DNA from 2 places in the Acidovorax sp. K2F genome. Region 2 is predicted to be linked to the other one. Evidence: riboswitches for the same ligand, from Rfam matches in the RefSeq annotation. Region 2 holds a riboswitch; the other holds the start of a gene.

Region 1 (3,533 bases), on a different contig from region 2:
TGTGGTCGGCTGGCGCCTGTGCGTCGGCCTGGGCCGCCGACCCTGCCGAACTGGCGCGGGGCAAGGAGCTGTTCACCAAGATCCAGCCCGCCTGCGCCGTGTGCCACACACTGCAGGCCGCCGGTGCCGAGGGCCAGGTAGGCCCGGTGCTGGATGAGCTGAAACCCGACGCCGGCCGTGTGCTGCGTGCGCTCAAGGCAGGCATCGGCGTGATGCCGTCCTATGCCGAGCGCATGAGCGAGAAGGACATGCTGGCCGTGGCGCAGTTTGTGGCACACGCCACAGGCGCCGCCAAGTAGGCGCAGCCTCTCGCGGCGGTTGCAGCAGCGTTGCCTCGCTGCAATCGCGCGCTACTTCAGGCCGCCGTGCGCGACGGCACCAGCGCCGCGCCCGCCGCGCGCCCCTGCAAGCCCTGGAACGCAAAGTCCACCTCGGGCACGCGGCCGCTCACGATGTCGGCCAACGCCTTGCCCGAGCCGCAGGCATGCGTCCAGCCCAGCGTGCCGTGGCCGGTGTTGAGGAACAGGTTGCCCACCTTCGTCTTGCCGATCAGCGGCACGTTGCTGGGCGTGGCGGGGCGCAGGCCGCTCCAGAACTGGGCCTGGCTCGCGTCGCCCGCGCCAGGGAAGAGTTGCTCCACGCGCCGCACGATGGCCTCGCAGCGCACCTGGTTCAGGTGGCGGTCGTAGCCGTTCAGCTCGGCCGTGCCGGCAATGCGCAGGCGATCACCGCCGCGTTCGCTGGTGTAGCGCGAGAACACGAGCTTGAACTCGTCGTCTGTCAGGCTCACCTGGTGCGCCTTGCTGGCGTCTTTCACCGGCATCGTCACCGAGTAGCCCTTGGCCGGGTAGATCGGCAGGTGGATGCCCAACGGCTGTGCCAGCAGCGGGCTGAACGAGCCCATGGCCAGCACAAACGCATCGCCGCGCACGCGCTCGAAGCGGCCTTCGGCATTGGTCACTTCCACGTGGTCTATGCGGCCAGCCACTTCACGCAATGCGGTGATGTGGTGGCCCATGCGGAACTGCACGCCCGCCGTCTCGCACAGCTTGGCCAGCTCGCGCGTGAACTGGTTGGCATCGCCCGATTCGTCCTCGGCCGTGTAGGTGGCGCCCGCCAGTTGTGGGCGGATGTGGGCCAGCGCTGGTTCAAGGCGCACGGCCTCGTCGGCGCTGATGACCTGGCGCTCGCAGCCCAGCTGGCGCATCTGCTCGGCCGGGGCCAGCGCGCCGTCGAATTCCTTTTGGTTGGTATAGAAGTGGAGGATGCCCTGCGTGCGCTGGTCGTACTGGAGGCCGGTTGCCGCGCGCAGCTGCTGCAGCGTGTCGCGGCTGTAGGTGCCCAGGCGCACGATTTGCTCGATGTTGTGGCGCGTGCGCGCTGGCGTGCAGTTACGCAAAAAGGACAGGCCCCACAGCCACTGGCGCATGTCGGCGCGGATGCGGAACAGCAGGGGCGCATCCTCTTTGCCCAGCCACTGCAGCACCTTGAGCGGCGCACTGGGGTTGGCCCAGGGTTCGGCGTGGCTCACCGAGATCTGGCCGCCGTTGGCAAAGCTGGTCTCGGCACCGGGCGCACCCTGGCGGTCGATGACGGTCACCTCGTGGCCGAGTTGCGAAAGGAAATAAGCCGAAGTCACGCCGAGCAAGCCGGCGCCCAAAACGATCACGCGCATGATTTTCAAAGCCTTTCTGGGCTCTGGCGCTAGAACAACATGCGCTGGCAGCTATGAATTCAATAGCTAACAGCTGGCGCATGAATGCCCTAGCTGCCGCTCCCCCTGTCCTTGGTACCTGAGAGATTCACCGCCACCCACCCGGGCTGCGGCTTGCTCCTTCGGTGCGCTTCGCGTTGCGCGAGGCGGCTCTCCAGACGGCTTTGATGAATGGTGCAGTACGGGACCTGAGCGTGTATGGGAGTTTGCGCCTTCGGTGCAGCGGCGGCCTGTGGCTGCCGTGCTCTCCTGCGAGGCCGATTCTAGGGGCCAAGCCTGCGCGCAAGATCGACTCCGGCTGCTAATGGGTCGCAATCGTTGCTGATGCAGCGGGGCGGGGCCGCTGGTGAAGGTGCCGATAATCCGCCGACCCCTTGTCCCACTGAGAGTTTTGCCATGCCCCCCGCCACTTTGGACCCTGTCGCCAGCGCCGCCGTCATCACCCAGACCCGGGAGGGGCGCACCCCCCGCCCGCTGGACTTTCCCGCAGGGCTTCGCCCACGCGATGCCGCCGAGGCCTACGCGGTGCAGGACGCCGTGGTGCGTGCGCGCGGGGAGATCGCAGGCTGGAAGGTCGGCGCCGCGTCGCCCCAGGCGCAACCCGCGCGGGCCGCTCTCACGCGCGATTCGGTGTGGGTGGCCGCAGCGGGTGAGGCGGTTGCTCTGTCTGCCGCGGGTTTTGCCGTGATGGGCGTGGAGGCGGAGCTGGTGTACGAACTGGGGGTTGACCTGCCCGCCCGCGCCACGCCCTACAGCGCCGCCGAGGTGCTGGCGGCGGTGGTGTCGGTGCGCGCCGCCATTGAGGTGTGCGACACGCGCTTTGCTGCCTGGGCGCAACAGGGCGAGTGGAGCCGTCTGGCCGACCAGGCCTGCCACGGGGCGTTGATCGTGGGGGCTGGGGTGACCGATGTCGCTGCCGTGCAGCCCCTGGCGCAAGCGGTGACCTTGTCGGTGAACGGGGCCGTGGCCGTGCAGCATGCCACCTGGGGCAATCCGGCGGGCGACCCGCTGCGGCTGCTGGTGTGGCTGGCCAACGAAGGCGCGCGCAGCCTGGGCGGGCTGCGCGCGGGGCAGTGGGTCACCACGGGGGCGTGCACCGGCACCGTGCTGGTGGCGCCAGGTACCGAGGTGGTGGCGGACTTTCCGGGGCTCGGTCGGGCTGTGTTGTTGCTTCGGTAGCAGTGTTCGCTGCTACCGCGGGGACGGGGCCTGCTCAGCGCCCTGGTCGCGGCGGGAGCTGCTCCCTCAATTGCGGCGCGGGTTGTCCGGCTGGCTGTCACGGCGGTTGGGCACACCGTCGCCATCGCGGTCCCGGTCGTTGCGGTTGGAGATACCGTCACCGTCGCGGTCCCAGCCACCGCGTTGCATCTCCCACCGGCCTTCGCGTTCGATCCACTGGGGCTGGCGATATTGGTAACCGTTGCGCGCCTGCACCCAGTGGCCGCGCACCCAATGGTGGCGGTTGCCACGCCATTCCCAGTGGCCTTCTTCCCATACCTGGCCTCGGCGAGGGCGGGGCATCGCTTCATTGCGCGGAGGTGGCGGCGCAGGAATCACCTGGTAGGTGGGCGCAGTCTGGTAGCCGCGCTCGGGTTGGCCGGACTGAATGATGACGGTGCCCTGGGTGGCGGCCTGCGCAGGAGCGAAGGCCAAAAACGCCATAAGCGCGAGGGATGCTGCGGTGAGCGGGTGGCGGGCCATGAGTGTCTCCTGTGGGTGGTTCGATGCGGAACCGGGTGTTTCGATGGTGCACGGGCACCCGGCGCCGCGCTGTAGGCGCGATGCCGCCCCTGGCGTAGGCGCAGGGGGGCGCTCTGGG
Region 2 (3,533 bases):
AGGCTCGCACCCAGCAGGGCGGCGTGCCGGGCATGGCCCGGCGCCATGCCCTCTCAGTCGGCAGGGATCAGGCGTTCTTGGCGAACTCGGTGTATGTGGCTTCGTCCAGCAAAGCGTCGAGCTGGCTCGCGTCGGCCAGCTTGACCTTGAAGAACCAGCCAGCGCCCAGTGGGTCGCTGTTGGCCAGCGACGGGTCGGCGCGCAGGGCTTCGTTCACTTCCACCACTTCGCCGGTGACGGGCATGTACACATCGGCGGCGGCCTTCACGGATTCGACGACGCCGGCCACTTCGCCCTGGGCAAAGCTCTTGCCCACTTCGGGCAGGTCCACAAACACCACGTCGCCCAGCGCGTCTTGCGCGTGGACGGTGATACCCACCACCGAGGCGTTGGCATCAGCGGCGTTGATCCACTCGTGGTCTTTGGAGAATTTGATCGTCATGGGAAGCTCCTCAAGCAAAGGAAAAAAGTAAAGGAATCTGCAATGTAAGCGGGTGCGGGCGCAGTCCGGTCGATGCGTCTGGCGAAATCAGCCGCGGTAGTAGTTGGCGGGAACAAACGGCATGGCGCGCACTTCCATGGGCACCACCTTGCCGCGCACGATGGCGTTGACGCGGGTGCCGATGGCTGCAAAGGCGGGCGTGACGTACCCCATCGCCACGGGTTCGTTCACGGTGGGCCCCAGCAGGCCGCTGGTGACCTCGCCAATCTTTTGGCCGTCCGTGCTTTGCAGTTCGGTGTGTTCGCGCACCGGCACACGCTCCAGTGCCACCAGGCCCACGCGCTTGGCGGAAAGGCTGGCAGGGTTGTCGATTTGCGCCAGCACCTTGTCGGCGCCCGGGAAGCCACCCGCACGCACGCCGCCGGTGCGGCGGACCTTCTGGATCGCCCAGTTCAGTGCGGCCTCGGATGGCGTGGTGCTGGTGTCGATGTCATTGCCATACAGGCACAAGCCAGCCTCCAGGCGCAGCGAGTTGCGAGCGCCCAGGCCGATGGGCTTGACCTCGGGCTGGGCCAGCAGGGCGCGGGCGAGCGTTTCGGCCTGCGCGGCGGGCACGGAGATTTCAAAACCGTCCTCGCCGGTGTAGCCGCTGCGGGTCACAAAGCAGTCGCAGCCAGCAATGTTGAATGCTCCACCGGTCATGAACACCAGCTTCTCCACGCCGGGCGCGAGGCGGGTGAGGGCGACGGCGGCCTGTGGGCCCTGCAGCGCCAGCAGGGCGTGGTCCGGCATGGGCACCACCTTGCAGCGCTGGCCAATGCGGGTTTGGATATGGGCAATGTCGCCGACCTTGCAGGCGCCGTTGACGATGACAAACAGGGTGGGTTCGCCATCCTCCACGCCCTGGTTGAAGAACATCAGGTCGTCGATGATGGTCCCCTCATCGGTGAGCAGCAGGCCGTAGCGCTGTTTGCCCACGGGCAGGTCGATCACGTCCACGGGCACCAGGGTTTCAAACGCCGCAGCAGCGTCGGCGCCGACAAGCTTGAGCTGGCCCATGTGCGACACGTCAAACAGGCCGGCTGCGGTGCGGGTGTGCACATGCTCGGCCACCAGGCCTGCGGGGTACTGCACGGGCATGGAATAGCCTGCAAAAGGCACCATGCGGGCACCCAGCTCGACGTGAAGGGCGTTCAGGGGCGTAGTGAGCAGGGGGGCGGTGGCTGACATGGCGGACTCCGGGGCAAATGGGGGCCGTGACCATCAACGTGGTCACGGGATTTGCCCTGCTGTCCGCTTTACCTGAGAGATTCACCGCAGCGCCCTGGCTGGCCGTGCGGTTTGCTCCTTCGGTGGATGGCCTGCACACAGGTTTTTACTGTGGGGCCATCTCTCTCCAGCAAGGGAACGCCCGCATCGCTGCGGGCGGTTGTCAGTCCTTTTGCCTGAGCGTTCGGCGGGTGCCTGCGCCTTCGGCGGTGCTGCGCGTCCTGAGGACAAGACGGAGCACTCTCTCCTGACCCGATGATTCTAACTACTTTGCGTAGACCAGATCCCGGAGTGCCAGCGAGATCGATGGCACATAGGTGATGATCATCAGGCACACCAGAATCACTCCGACAAAGGGAAGCAGGTGCTTGATGATCCGGTCCAGCGAAATTCTGGCCACCGTGCAGGCTGCGAACAGGTTCACTCCAAAAGGCGGCGTGATCATTCCAAGTGCCAGGTTCACCACCATGATGAGACCGAAGTGCACAGGATCAATACCGAAGTGCATGGCCACAGGCGCCAAGATGGGGGCCAGCACAATGATCGCCGCGCTGGTCTCGATGAACATGCCAATCACGAACAGCGCTGCGTTGACGCCCAGCAGGAAGAGGGCGGGGGACTGCAGCACGGCCTCCAGCCACCTGCCAATCGCGTCTGGCACGCCAGCCCGCGTGATGAGGAACGCAAACAGCCCCGCGTTGGCAATGATGAACATGATCACTGCCGATGAGATGGCCGACTTGCGCAGAATGGCGAACAGGTCCTTGAGCTTGATCTCGCGGTAGATCACGACACCCACAACCAAGGCATAGAACACTGCAACGGCCGATGCCTCGGTGGGGGTGAACACACCGCCATAAATGCCGCCGAGGATGATCACGGGCATCAGCAATGCCCAGCCCGCCTGCAGCGTGGCTTTGCCAAAGGGCATGCGCCCATCGCCGTCGTTTTTGCCCCAGCCCTTGTACTTGCAGTACAGCCAGACAAACAGCATCAGTGCACCGCTGATCAGCAGCCCGGGGCCGAAGCCCGCGATGAACAGCTCACCAATCGACACCTCGGCACTCACGCCGTACAGGATCATCGGGATGGAAGGCGGGATGATCACGCCCAGCTCGGCACTGGTGGCCTGTAGAGCAGCGGCGTAACTCGTGGGGTAGCCGTGCTTGATGAGCGCAGGAATCAGGATGGCGCCAATCGCAAACGTGGTGGCGACCGACGAGCCCGACACGGCCGCAAAGATCATGCAGGTCAGCACACAGGTCATGGGCAGGCCGCCCTGCACGCCGCCGACGATGCTCTTGGCAAACTCCACCAGACGGCGCGAGATGCCGCCAGTTTCCATCAGGTTGCCCGCGAGGATGAAGAAGGGGATGGCTGCCAAAGGAAACTTGTTGATGGCTCCGAACATCTCCTTGACGGAGATGAGCATGTTCGCATTGGAGGCCTGGATGCCCAGGATGGAAGCCAAACCGATGGACACAGCCACTGAGACGGTGAGTGCAAAGCACAGCACCATCGTTGAAATCATGACTAAACTCATTGAGCAGTCTCCAGTTCCATACGCAGGGGATCAATGAGGTTGCCGATGATGCCGACCACACAAAAAAGGCCCCCCACAGGCATGGCGAGGTAAGCCCAGAACATGGACACGGATTCCAGCCCGGCCATGCTTTGCACGCCGCCCCGGCGTGCATAGTCCCAGCCGTACCAGATGATGATGCCGATGAGGACCAGGGCTGCCAGTGCGACCACCCAGTCCAGCACCCGTTTGATGCGCGGCGGACTCCAGCGGTACAGCACGTCCACACTCACCATCGCG

The links. Region 2 has a riboswitch for glycine ahead of gcvT (glycine cleavage system aminomethyltransferase GcvT). Riboswitches for the same ligand answer to the same signal wherever they lie in the genome.
Region 1: linked by a shared signal. The riboswitch ahead of N4G42_RS21960 (D-amino acid dehydrogenase) and the one ahead of gcvT (glycine cleavage system aminomethyltransferase GcvT) in region 2 are both predicted to bind glycine.

Annotation. Positions count from the first base shown of each region.
Region 1 covers NZ_JAOBSQ010000055.1:128,570-132,102, reverse strand. The annotation lists gene N4G42_RS21965 (c-type cytochrome) at 1-299, shown strand, start outside; gene N4G42_RS21960 (D-amino acid dehydrogenase) at 356-1,675, opposite strand; glycine riboswitch at 1,771-1,882, opposite strand; gene N4G42_RS21955 (2-keto-4-pentenoate hydratase) at 2,111-2,893, shown strand; gene N4G42_RS21950 (YXWGXW repeat-containing protein) at 2,960-3,415, opposite strand.
Region 2 covers NZ_JAOBSQ010000038.1:143,915-147,447, reverse strand. The annotation lists gene gcvH (glycine cleavage system protein GcvH) at 68-442, opposite strand; gene gcvT (glycine cleavage system aminomethyltransferase GcvT) at 530-1,672, opposite strand; glycine riboswitch at 1,722-1,852, opposite strand; glycine riboswitch at 1,866-1,971, opposite strand; gene N4G42_RS14980 (TRAP transporter large permease) at 1,977-3,254, opposite strand; gene N4G42_RS14975 (TRAP transporter small permease) at 3,251-3,533, opposite strand, start outside.